3 regions of the Lysobacter silvisoli genome follow, and region 2 is predicted to be linked to each of the others. Evidence: predicted binding sites of a transcription regulator. Region 2 holds the regulator's gene; each other region holds the start of a gene.
The links. The regulator HrcA, encoded in region 2, represses chaperone genes, less so after heat shock. The targets are predictions, from matches to a motif close to TTNGCACTCNNNNNNNNNGAGTGCNAA.
Positions count from the first base shown of each region.

Region 1: the regulator HrcA is predicted to act here: its motif matches at 1,857-1,883, upstream of rpoH (RNA polymerase sigma factor RpoH).
Region 3: the regulator HrcA is predicted to act here: its motif matches at 1,922-1,948, upstream of groES (co-chaperone GroES).

Region 1 covers NZ_QTSU01000002.1:850,235-854,441, reverse strand. Annotated here, with positions in the region: gene DX914_RS15040 (amidohydrolase family protein) at 1-346, shown strand, start outside; gene DX914_RS15035 (hypothetical protein) at 485-670, shown strand; gene DX914_RS15030 (alpha/beta fold hydrolase) at 732-1,571, shown strand; gene rpoH (RNA polymerase sigma factor RpoH) at 1,894-2,772, shown strand; gene DX914_RS15020 (metallophosphoesterase) at 2,882-4,081, shown strand; gene DX914_RS15015 (NAD(P)/FAD-dependent oxidoreductase) at 4,086-4,207, opposite strand, start outside.
Region 2 covers NZ_QTSU01000001.1:1,337,049-1,341,255, forward strand. Annotated here, with positions in the region: gene dnaK (molecular chaperone DnaK) at 1-103, opposite strand, end outside; gene grpE (nucleotide exchange factor GrpE) at 233-742, opposite strand; gene hrcA (heat-inducible transcriptional repressor HrcA) at 1,088-2,137, opposite strand; gene recN (DNA repair protein RecN) at 2,318-3,985, shown strand.
Region 3 covers NZ_QTSU01000004.1:117,534-121,740, reverse strand. Annotated here, with positions in the region: gene DX914_RS18235 (endonuclease) at 1-777, opposite strand, end outside; gene DX914_RS18230 (helix-turn-helix domain-containing protein) at 906-1,322, opposite strand; gene groES (co-chaperone GroES) at 1,994-2,281, shown strand; gene groL (chaperonin GroEL) at 2,404-4,044, shown strand; gene DX914_RS18215 (hypothetical protein) at 4,159-4,207, opposite strand, start outside.

The DNA of each region.
Region 1 (4,207 bases), on a different contig from region 2:
CCTGGCGATTCAGGCGCCGAAGACCAAGTTCATCTTCGCCCACATCGGCGGCATGAACTTCCGCTTCTGGAACATGCTCGCGCTGGCGCGCACGGCGCAGGATTTCTTCGCCGACAACATCTACTTCGACATCTCCGCCACGGCGGTGCTGGCGGCGGATTCGCCGATCGAGCCCGAGTTCGTCTGGACCCTGCGCAACGTCGGCATCGGCCAGGTGCTGCTGGGCTCCGACTACCCGCAGCTCGGTCTGGGCCGGGCCGTGGACGCGCTGGAGCGGCTCGACCTGACCGCCGAAGAGAAGGCCAAGATCCGCTCCGGCAACGCGCGCAAGCTGTTCGGCCGCTGAGCGCCAGGCAGGGGCTCGATGCGCCGGGCTCCTGTCCGGCGACCCGGCTTTCGAGCGGGTGACTTCCGGCCTATGGAAGGGTTTGATCTGGTGTTGTACTTTACCAACACACCAGATCACACCGCCAAGGCCACCGACATGAACGTCCTCGTCTCCCTGTTCTCCACCCATCTGCCCCGCCCGCGCAACCGCGACCAGGTCGCCGCCCTGGCGGCCCGCCCGCAGCCGCGCGAACGCGCCTTCGGCGTCGGCTACGGCTCCAGCAGCGGCTATGGTCTGGCCCCGGCCTACGTCCCCAGCCAGACCGCGCAGCGCTTCCGCTGATCCGCCCACGCCACTGACAGTCGCGCCGGCCCGGACGGGCGTGCGCTGAGGGGAGTACCGAATGATCAAGCGTTGGGCGGCACTGGCCGCGCTGGGGGCTGCCGCCGTGCTGGCCACCCCCTTGGCGCAGGCCGGCGGGATCGAAGTGCGGCGCGCGGGTTATGCCCTGCAGGCCGAGCAACAGGGCGATGGCGCCACCGTGGTGGTGTTCGAGTCCGGTTTCGGCCAGGGCGCGGGCGTGTGGAAGGACGTGATCGCCGACCTGGGCGCCGACTGCCGCTGCATCGCCTATGCCCGGGCGGGCCTGGGCCGGTCGGGCAGCGACGGCAAGCCCAAGACGATCGAAGCGCACCTGCAGGATTTGGGCGCGGTGATCGACACGCTGGCACCGGGCCGCAAGGTCGTGCTGGTGGGCCACTCCTACGGCGGCCTGCTGGCCACCGAGTTCGCACGCCGCCATCCTCAGCGCGTACAGGCCCTGGTCCTGGTGGACCCGGCCACCCTGCAGCAGCGACATGCCTTCATGGCGGCCGACCGCGAGCGGGTGAAGGCCGACGACCAGGCGATGCTGTCGATGCTGCCGCCGTCCCTGCGTGGCGACTACACGCTGCTGATCGAGCAACTGGACAGCGCGGACACCGCCACGCCGCGCACCATGCCCGACCTGCCGGTCGCCTTGCTGACCGCCACCCAGGTCGCCGACGAGCCGTTCGTGTTCGAGGAAACCGCGCAGGGCAAATCGTTGTGGAAGGCCCAGCACGCGGCGCTGTTCGCCGGCTTCTCTCACGGCACGCACCGCTACTTCGCCACCGGGCACAACCTCCACCGCGAAAACCCGAAGGCCGTGGCGGACGCGATCCGCGAGGTCTCCGGCGCGGCCGCAGCGGGCGGCCAGCCTTAGGCCCGCCGCCGGGGCGGGGCCGCCCAATCGAGGGCGGTCCCCCCTGCCGAAGGTCAGGCTTGGGCCCGCTGGGGCCGGCCCCATCTGGGTTCAGTCAGCCGGCGCTCAGCGCCCGGGGAGCGGCGGCCAGGCCGGCGCCGGATTCACCCTCGGCATACGCCGGCTGTGCTGTCATAAGCGATTGATCTGCAATGAATATTCTGAGTGCCCCCTCGGGGCGGCGCAGGCACCGCGCCGGCCCGGGGGACGTTCTACCGGTGCAACACTGCGGAACTTCCGGGGTCTTTAGCAGTCATAGACCCCGACTGCTAAGATGACCCCCATGAGCCAAATCTCCGCTTCCAACGCCCTCGTTTCCAACAGCCTGCCGGTTCCCAGCGCGCTGGGTTCGCTGGACGCCTACATCGGCGCGGTGCACCGCATTCCGGTGCTCACCGCCGAGGACGAACAGGCCCTGGCCCGCCGCTACCGCGATGGCGAGGACCTCGACGCCGCGCGCGAGCTGGTCCATTCCCATCTGCGCTTCGTGGTCCACGTGGCGCGCGGCTACAACGGCTATGGCCTGCAGATCGGCGACCTGATCCAGGAAGGCAATATCGGCCTGATGAAGGCGGTCAAGCGCTTCGACCCGGAACAGGGCGTGCGCCTGGTCTCCTTCGCGGTGCACTGGATCCGCGCCGAGATGCACGAGTTCATCCTCAAGAACTGGCGCATCGTGAAGGTCGCCACGACCAAGGCCCAGCGCAAGCTGTTCTTCAATCTGCGCAAGTCCAAGACCCGCCTGGGCTGGATGAACGCCGAGGAAGTGCGCCTGGTCGCCCAGGACCTCAACGTGTCCGAGCGCGAAGTGCTGGAGATGGAATCGCGCCTGTCCGGCCGCGACATCGGTTTCGATGCGCCGGCCGACGAGGACGACGACCACGCTCCGCCGTCGCCGGCCGCCTACCTGCGCGCGCACGACGAAGACCCCTCGCAGAGCTACGAGCGCGAGGACGAGGAAGACAATCAGCTCGCCCTGCTGCGCGAAGGCATGGCCGGCCTGGACCAGCGTTCGCGCGACATCGTCAAGCGCCGCTGGCTGGACGCCGACAGCAAGGTCACGCTGCAGGAACTGGCCGACGAGTACGGCGTCAGCGCCGAGCGCATCCGCCAGATCGAGGCCAACGCGCTGAAGAAGATGCGCGCGCTGTTCGCGGCCTGATCCGCGAGCGCGCAGCCTAAGCACGACGGCCCGGGAAACCGGGCCGTTTTGTTTGGCCGCTTGCTAGCATCGGCCGCAGGCGCGCCATCGGCGCGCGCGAGGACCTGCGATGCGGCGAGCGGCGAAATGGCTGACCTGTGCGCTGTTGCTGGCGCTGGCGACGGTGGCCGGGCTGGTGGTGTTCGGCGGCTGGAAGCTCAAGGACGGCAGCGGCAACGTGGCCCTGGGCTGGGATGCGGACGCGCAGCGCCTGCAGTGGATGCAGCGCCCGGCGCTCGATCAGGATGGTCCGCACGTGTTCGTCGACGGCAGCGGTTACCGCGTGGTCGCGACCCGGCGCGACGGCGCGCAATGGCGCGTGCACGAACGCCGGCTGCCGTTGCAGCCCGCGCCCACGCTGACGGTGGAGGTCGGCGATCCGGTGCGTACGCGCTTCGAAGTGACGCTGCGGCCCACGCCGGCGGCCGAGGACGGCGACACTCCCGCGCAGCCGGCCAGGCTGCTGGTGCTGTCGGACATGGAGGGCGAGTTCGACCGCTACACCGCGCTGCTGCGCGCGCAGGGCGTGGTCGACGAAAAGCTGCACTGGCGCTACGGCGACGGCCACATCGCCCTGGTCGGCGACTTCGTCGACCGCGGCCGCGACATGCTGCCGCTGTTGTGGCTGATCTACCGCCTGGACGACGAAGCGCGCCGCGCGGGCGGCCGCGTGCATTACGTGCTGGGCAACCACGAACAGCTCGGCCTGTCCGGGCGCATGAAGTACTGGCCGCGCCACCTGGTGGCCACGCAAGCCGCGCTGGGCGAGCAGGCGCTGTTCGGCGAACGTTCGGTGCTGGGCGCGTGGCTGCGCAGCAAGCCGGTGATCGCGCGCGTCGGCGACACCTTGCTGGTGCACGGCGGGATCAGTGCGGCGTTCCTGGATCGCGACCTGGACGTGGCCGCCGCCAACGCGGTCGCGCGCCCGCACTACGGCACCCCGCTGGACGAGATGCCCGAGGCGGCCGCGGCCGTGCTCGGCCGCAGCGGCGTCACCTGGTACCGCGGCATGGCTTTGCCCGACGATCCCAAATACGCGCGCGACGCCGATCCGTCCGCGCACCTGGACCGCGCGCTGCAGCGCTACGGCGTGCGCCGCATCGCCATCGGCCACACCATCGTGCCCAACGTGCGCCTGCAACAGAACGGGCGCGTGCTGGCCCTGGATCTGGACATGCACGCGCCCGATGCGGTGGCGCAGGCCGCCTTGTACGAAGACGGCCGCTGGTGGCGGGTGGACGCGAACGGCGCGCGCGCGCCGCTGCGTTGAAACGCTACGGCGGCGATTCGTCGTCGCCCAGGATGATGCGCGCGTGGCGCTGGTAGCTCCAGTACGCCCAGGCCCAGTTGACCAGCACGATCACCCGGTTGCGGAAGCCGATCAGGAAGAACACGT
Region 2 (4,207 bases):
TGCGATCGCCTTCCGCGTTCTCGATGACCTTGACGTTGCCGCCTTCCATGATCGCCACGCACGAGTTGGTCGTGCCCAGGTCGATGCCGATGATCTTGCCCATGGTGTTGCTCCCTCGCTAATGCTTGTAGACGTTGGGGCGGGCTGCCGCACGGGCGCGCCGCCGATGTTCGCTATCTGGGGCCGGCGCAGGGCGGTTCAAGCGCCGCGGGCCCCTGCCCTAATGACCGCTTCAGGCGTCCTGGCTGACCACGACCAGGGCCGGGCGCAGCAGGCGCTCGTTGAGCAGCCAACCCTTCTGGTAGACCTGGACCACGTGGCCCGGCGCCACGCCCGGTGCCGGCACCATGCTCATGGCCTGGTGATGCTCGGGGTTGAAGGGCTGGCCGGCGGGATCCACCGCCACCAGACCGTTGTCGGCGGCCACCTTGAGCAGCTGGCGCAGGGTCAGCTCCATGCCTTCGCGCAGCGCGCCGGCATCGCCGCCGGCCGCTGCCAGGCCGGCTTCCAGGCTGTCGATCACCGGCAGCAGGTCGCCCAGCAGGCGCTCGTTGGCGAACTTGCGCGCCATGTCGATGTCGCGGGCCAGGCGCTTGCGCTGGTTGTCGAGTTCGGCGCGCTCGCGCAGCGCCTCGTCGCGCACCTTGGCCAGCTCGGCGCGCAGGCCGTCGGCCTCGTTGAGTTCGGCCGCGCTGTCGGGGCCGTCTAGGGGGGCGTCGGAATGGGGATCGTGCTGGTTCATGCTGGGTCCTGGGCGGTACGTCCGCGACCGGGCAGCTATTGGGGCCCCAACGCCCGCGTTCAAGGGCGCAGGGCCCGACAACGGCATTGATCTGCGCCGAACGTGCGGCAACGGCGGCGAGCGGCCGCGATCCGATACGTTTTTGGGACGATGGGTGCCAGTACCACCGAAATGGCGCGCCCGTAGCCACTATCGCCCCGCCTTGGGGTAGGAGCGGCGTAAGCCGCGACCGCGACCCAACGGCCTGCAGCGCAAGACACCGCTCTGGGCGAAACCCCGGTTGCGGATCCTCTGCGCGCCACCGGTCGCGGCTCACGCCGCTCCTACCCCAAAGCCAACAAGCACTCAGCCATCGGCCTTGAACGCATCCCCCAGCGCATCCGCCGCCGCCTGCACCACCGGAATCACCCGGTCGTAAGCCATGCGGGTGGGGCCGATCACGCCCAGCACGCCCAGCACGCGGCCGCCGGCGGTGTACGGTGCGGTCACCAGCGACACCCCTTCCAGCGGCGCCAGCCCGGTTTCCTCGCCGATGAAGATGCGCACGCCCGGCGCATGCACGGTGCGCTCGAGCAACTGCAGGATCTCGCGCTTGCGGGCGAAGGCCTCGAACAGTTCGCGCAGGCGCTCCAGGTCCGACAGCTCCTGCACGCCCATCAGCCGGGTCTGCCCGGCCAGCACCATGTCGTCGTCCGGCTCCGGCGCCAGCGCCTGCTCGGCCAGCTCCACCGATTGCGCCAGCAATGCGGCCATCTCCGACTGCGCGCTGCGCAGCTCGTGCAGCAAGGTGGCGCGGATTTCCGCCACCGGCCGGCCGGCGAAATGGGTGTTCAAGTAATTGGCCACCCGCTCCAGCTCGCTCGCCTCGAACGGCCGCCGGGTCTGCAGGATGCGGTTCTGCACGTCGCTGTCGGCCAGCACCAGGATCGCCAGCACCCGCTGCGCGTCCAGGGCGACGAAGTCGATGCGCCGGAACGCGAACTGCTCGCGCTTGGGCACGCTGACCACGCCGACGAAATGGGTCATCGCCGACAGCAGCTCCGAGGCGCTGCCCAGCAGGGCCTGGGTGCCGGTGCCGGCCGGCAGCTCGCTGCGCAGCCGCGCCAGTTCGCCGTCCGGCAGCGGCCGCACCTGCAGCAGCGAGTCCACGAACAGCCGGTAGCCCTGGGCGGTGGGCACGCGCCCGGCCGAGGTGTGCGGCGCGCTGAGCAGGCCGGCGTCTTCCAGGTCGGACAGGATGTTGCGGATCGTCGCCGGGCTCACGTCCAGGCCGGCATGGCGCGCCAGCGTCTGCGAACCCACCGGCTCGCCGCTGTGGATGTAGCGCCCGATCAGCGTGCGCAGCAGCTGCCGCGCGCGCGGGTCCAGGCTCAGGTCGGAAGGGCGGCGGCTCATCGTGCTGCCGATATAAGCACGCCCGGCGGCGCACGCAAGCGGGTTCGGGCCCGCGGCGGCGGCAGGTAGGAATTTTCCGTCTCAGCCACGGAGACGAATCCGACCCAGATTGGCGCCCTGCGCCGCTAGCCCGGTCTTGCGCGACCCGGCACAATCGCGGCTCCACAACGCCATCGCCGCATGCTCACCCACCTGTCCCTCAAGCATTTCGTCGTGGTCAGCGCCGCCGAACTCAGCTTCGGCCCCGGCCTGACCGTGATTTCGGGCGAAACCGGCGCCGGCAAGTCGCTGCTGGTCGACGCCCTGGGCCTGATCTCCGGCCTGCGCGCCGACAGCGGCGTGGTCCGCCACGGCGCCGACCGCGCCGAGCTGGTGGCCGAGTTCTCGCTGCAGCACTCCGCCGCCGCGGCCGCCTGGCTGCGCGACAACGAGCTGGACGAGGACGAGGCCTGCCAGGTGCGCCGGGTGATCCGCGCCGACGGCGGCTCGCGCGCCTGGATCAACGGCCGCCCCGCCACCCTGGGCCAGCTCGCCGACCTGGCCTCGCGCCTGGTCGAGATCCACGGCCAGCACGAACACCAGGCGCTGCTGGCCAAGGGCAGCCAGCTCGCCCTGCTCGACGCCTACGCCCGCAACGACGGCGCCCGTGCCGCGGTCGACACCGCCGCGCGCGGCTGGACCGCGCTGCTGCGCGAGCGCGAGGCGCTGATCGCCAAGGGCGACGTGTCCGAGCGCATCGGCTGGCTGGAGCACCAGTACCACGAGCTGGAGCGCGAAACCCTGGAGCCCGAGGCGATCGCGCGCCTGCTCGCCGACCACAAGCGCCACGCCCACGCCGCCGGCCTGATCGCCGCCTGCGACGCCGCCTTCGCCCGCCTCGGCGGCGAGGACGGCCCTTCGCTGTCGCGCGCCCTGCAGCAGGTGCGCGGCGAGCTGCAGCGCGTGGCCGAGCACGAGGCGCGGCTGACCGACGTCGACGCCATGCTCGACGCCGCCGCCATTCAGATCGACGAGGCCCTGGCCTTGCTGGGCCGCGTGCGCGACGACCTGGACCTGGACCCCTCCGCCTTCGACACCCTGGAACAGCGCCTGGGCCGCCTGCACGAGCTCGCGCGCAAGCACCGCGTCGCCCCCGAGCAGTTGGCCGCGCACCGCGACGGCCTGGCCGCCGAACTGGAACTGCTGCGCGGCGCCGGCGAACGCCTGGCCCGCCTGGACGGCGAGATCGCCGCCGCCGCCCAGGCCTGGCGCCGCGCCGCCGACGCCCTCACCGGCTCGCGCCGCGAGGCCGCCACCGCACTGTCGGCCGCCACCACCGCCCTGATCGCCGAACTGGGCATGGGCGGCGGCCGCTTCGATATCGCCCTGGAACCCATAGGCGAGGACCGTCCCGACCCGCAGGGCGCCGAACGGGTGGAATTCCTGGTCGCCGCCAACCCCGGCCAGCCGCCGCGCGCGCTGCGCAAGGTCGCCTCCGGCGGCGAACTCTCGCGCGTGTCGCTGGCCATCGAGGTCGCGGCCCTGGGCCTGGACGCGGTGCCCAGCATGGTCTTCGACGAGGTCGACTCCGGCATCGGCGGCGCCGTGGCCGAAATCGTCGGCCAGAAACTGCGCGCCCTGGGCGCCAGCCGCCAAGTCCTGTGCGTGACCCACCTGCCGCAGGTCGCGGCGCAGGGGCATGCGCATTACCGGGTCAGCAAGTCGGCCAGCGACGGGGTCACCCAGAGCCTGGTCCAGCGCCTGGACCCCAAGCAGCGCGAGGAAGAGCTGGCGCGCATGCTGGGCGGCGTGGAACTGACCAAGGAAGTGCGCGCCGCGGCCAAGCGCCTGCTGGCCGACGTCGACTGACGGCCGCTTCAGCCTTGGGGTAGGAGCGGCGTAAGCCGCGACCACGGATCCCGCTCACGACGAAAACTGCGCCTACCCCTGTAGGAGCTGCGCAAGCTGCGACCGCGAATCCGCAGCTACGCCGCAACCCTCGTTTCTCTGCTTCCGCCTTTGCTTGTCTTCCCCCTTTGAAAAAAAGGGGGATTGAGGGGGATTTGCTTTGGCTGTTGCTCTTGCTTAGAA
Region 3 (4,207 bases), on a different contig from region 2:
GCCGGTGGAGGCGGTGAAGCTGGTGCCGCTGGACGGATAGGTCAGCGCGACCGCGCCCGAGCTGGCGCAGCTCAGGGTCAGCGCGCCGCTGCCCAGGGTCACCGCTTCGCTGAAGCTCACCTGCAGGTCGCCCGCGGCCGGGAAGGTGTTGCTGCCGTTGGCCGGCGTGGTCGAGGTCACGGTGGGCGCCGGGTTCGGCGTGGAGAAGGTCTGGCCGGCGTTGCAGGCACCGAAGCTCTGCGTGGCCGAGGGCTGCCAGCTGAAGTTGGCGTAGCTGCTGCCGGTGCCGGACAGGCGCAGCGAGGTGCCGGCCGGCGTGGAGCCGGTTTCGGACACCGGCAGATTGGTGCTGGTCATGCCCGAGGCCGGGCCGCCGGAGGCGGTGATCGCGCCTTCGTAGCTCAGGAACTGGACCACGTTGCCGCTGCCGTCGACCAGGGCGAAGCCGTCGTTGCTGCCGTTCTGGATGCCGTTGGTGGGGTAGCTGAGCACGGCGATGCGCACGCTGCCGCCGCAGGCCACCACGCTGCCGGCGGGCAGCAGGTCGTTGTCGTAGGTGACGGCGGCCGAAGGCGTGGCGCCGTTGTACAGGTAGATGCGGTAGTTGCTGAGGGTTTCGCCGGCGGTGGCGACGACCTCGATCTTCTCGCCGACGTCGCCGCTGGAGGTGGCGTCGTCGTAGTGGAATTCGTTGATGAAGACGGCGGCCGGTGCGGCGGTGGGCAGCGCGGCGGCGAGCAGCAGGTACAGCGCGGAACGGCGCAAAGACGACGACATGGGCGACTCCCTTTCCCCAAAGGTGGTCGGGCGAGTCTATGCGGCCTTTGTGACAGGGCTTGATGCAGTGCGGCAAAGGCGCCGGCCGTGACGGCGCCTGACGGTTGCGCAGCGGCTGCGCAGCCGCGTTACAGCACCACGCGCGGGCCCTTGGCGGCGTTGGCGCGCGGCCGGCCAGTGCGCAGTTCCGCCAGTTGTTCGGCGATTTCCACCAGCGGCGCCTTGGACTTGGTGGGCGTGTCGCGGAAGGCCACGATCAGGCGCAGCTCCAGCGGGTCGTCGACCAGCAGCGCCTCGGCCGCGGCCACCGAATCCATTTCGGTGTCGGCCGAGAGATTCATCTTGCCGCGGCCGGTGGCCAGCCATTCGAACTGCACGCCGGTGACCAGCGCGACTTCGCGCAAATGCGCCACGCTGGGGAACTTGCCTTGTGCACTTTCCCAGTGCCCCACCGCGCTACGCTGCACGCCTACGGCGGCGCCCAGGGCCGCTTGCGACATGCCGGCGTGGCGGCGGGCCAATCTGATCCGTTGTTGTGGTGTCATCTAGCGCTCCTTGCTGGGTGGGATTCGAGCATTTTTGCCTACAAAATAGCCGTTTGCTACCAAAGCTCACCAGGCTACCGATATAGGCAGTACCTTGTGCTCTTTCGGTAGCAAAGTGGGCTTTATCCCCGGTCAGATGTCAACAGCGACGGGCTCCGGCGCTCAGCCGTGCTACCGGAAGTCGGCAAAAAAACCGGGGTAGGGTCTAGAAAACGTGACGAACAGTGAACAACATGGCCCCACGCCGACAGGGATGTGGGCAAACGACACGAGGTCGGTTCGGGGGAAGGGGCGCAGGATCGCGCCATGCTGAGGACGGCCATCTCCGCACCAAAGAGCGCGTTCCACGGGACGCGCTCTTTTCTTTTGGGCGTTCCCGAAGCGCAAAGTCGCTGTATCCAGCGTGCGCCGGGCCCGCGGGCCCTGGCCTTTTCTATAGTGAGCCGACCGCCCCGGGCGCGGCTGTGAGCCCGCGCGCGGCATCGTTGGGTGGCCCCTGGTGCCGTCCCAAGACGATCTGCGCGCCCCACGCTTGAAAAGCCCCGCCGCCGCCCCATCTCCTGGCCATCCCGGTTCTCCGGGCGTTTTTGTCCCCGGCATTGGCACTCCGCCGGGGCGACTGCTAAAATTTACGATCTTTCCCCACCCATTCAACCACTTAGAGGTTGCCAATGAACATCAAGCCGCTCTACGACCGCGTGGTCATCAAGCGCATGGAAGAAGAAAAGGTCTCCGCTGGCGGGATCGTGATCCCGGATTCGGCCACCGAAAAGCCGATCAAGGGCGAAGTCGTCGCGGTCGGCGAAGGCAAGGTGTTCGACAACGGCAACCTGCGCGCGCCCAAGGTCAAGGCCGGCGACAAGGTGCTGTTCGGCAAGTACAGCGGCACCGAGGTGAAGCTGGACGGCACCGAATACCTGGTCGTCAAAGAAGACGACATCTTCGCCGTCATCGGCTGATGAGCCGCGATTCGCGATCGGCGACTGGTAAAGCGCAACGCGCGACCAATCGCCAGCGGTCCGAATCGCATCGCTCCTAGCCAATCACGAATCACACATCACGAATTCCGGAGTTAACACTAATGGCTGCCAAGGAAATCCGTTTCGGTGAGGACGCGCGCGCGAAGATGGTGCGCGGCGTCAACGTGCTCGCCAATGCCGTCAAGGCCACCCTGGGCCCGAAGGGCCGCAACGTCGTGCTCGAGAAGAGCTTCGGCGCGCCGACGATCACCAAGGACGGCGTGTCCGTCGCCAAGGAGATCGAACTGGCCGACAAGTTCGAGAACATGGGCGCGCAGATGGTCAAGGAAGTCGCTTCCAAGACCTCCGACAACGCCGGCGACGGCACCACCACCGCCACCGTGCTGGCGCAGGCGCTGATCCGCGAGGGCATGAAGGCGGTCGCCGCCGGCATGAACCCGATGGACCTCAAGCGCGGCATCGACAAGGCCGTGACCGAGGCCGTGGGCGAGCTGAAGAAGCTGTCCAAGCCCTCGTCCACCTCCAAGGAAATCGCCCAGGTCGGCGCGATCTCCGCCAACTCCGACCACAACATCGGCGACCTGATCGCTCAGGCGATGGACAAGGTCGGCAAGGAAGGCGTGATCACCGTCGAAGACGGCTCGGGCCTGGAGAACGAGCTGGACGTGGTCGAGGGCATGCAGTTCGACCGCGGCTACCTGTCGCCGTACTTCATCAACAACCAGCAGTCGATGCAGGCCGAGCTGGACGATCCGTTCATCCTGCTGCACGACAAGAAGATCTCCAACGTGCGCGACCTGCTGCCGGTGCTGGAAGGCGTCGCCAAGGCCGGTAAGCCGCTGCTGATCGTGGCCGAGGAAGTCGAGGGCGAAGCCCTGGCGACCCTGGTGGTCAACACCATCCGCGGCATCGTCAAGGTCTGCGCCGTCAAGGCGCCGGGCTTCGGCGACCGTCGCAAGGCGATGCTGGAAGACATGGCCGTGCTGACCGGCGGCACCGTGATCTCCGAGGAAGTGGGCCTGCAGCTGGAGAAGGCCACGATCAAGGATCTGGGCCGCGCCAAGAAGATCCAGGTCTCCAAGGAGAACACCACCATCATCGACGGCGCTGGCGACACCGCCGGCATCGAAGCGCGCATCAAGCAGATCAAGGCGCAGATCGAGGAGACCTCCTCGGACTACGACCGCGAGAAGCTGCAGGAGCGCGTGGCCAAGCTGGCCGGCGGCGTGGCCGTCATCAAGGTCGGCGCCGCCACCGAAGTCGAGATGAAGGAAAAGAAGGCTCGCGTCGAAGACGCGCTGCACGCCACCCGCGCTGCCGTGGAAGAGGGCATCGTCCCGGGCGGCGGCGTCGCGCTGCTGCGCGCCAAGGCCGCCATCGGCGGGCTGAAGGGCGCCAACGAAGACCAGAACCACGGCATCGCCATCGCCCTGCGCGCGATGGAAGCGCCGCTGCGCGAGATCGTGACCAATGCCGGCGAAGAGCCGTCGGTCATCCTCAACAAGGTCATCGAAGGCAAGGGCGCCTACGGCTACAACGCCGCCACCGGCGAGTACGTCGACATGATCGAGGCCGGCATCCTGGATCCGACCAAGGTCACCCGCACCGCGCTGCAGAACGCGGCCTCCATCGCCGGTCTGATGATCACGACCGAAGCCATGGTCGCCGAGCTGCCGAAGAAGGACGAGCCGGCGATGCCGGGCGGCGGCGGCATGGGCGGCATGGGCGGCATGGATTTCTGATCCAGCGCGCTCGCCGTTGCAGCGAAACGAAAAACCCCGCCGCGAGGCGGGGTTTTTTTATGCGCGTCGCGGAAGCGCGACGGCCGCTTCGGGCCATGCGCCGTGCGCAAGCGCTTACCGCAACAGGGATCCGTCCGGGGTGGTGCGGTTGATCGAAAACCGA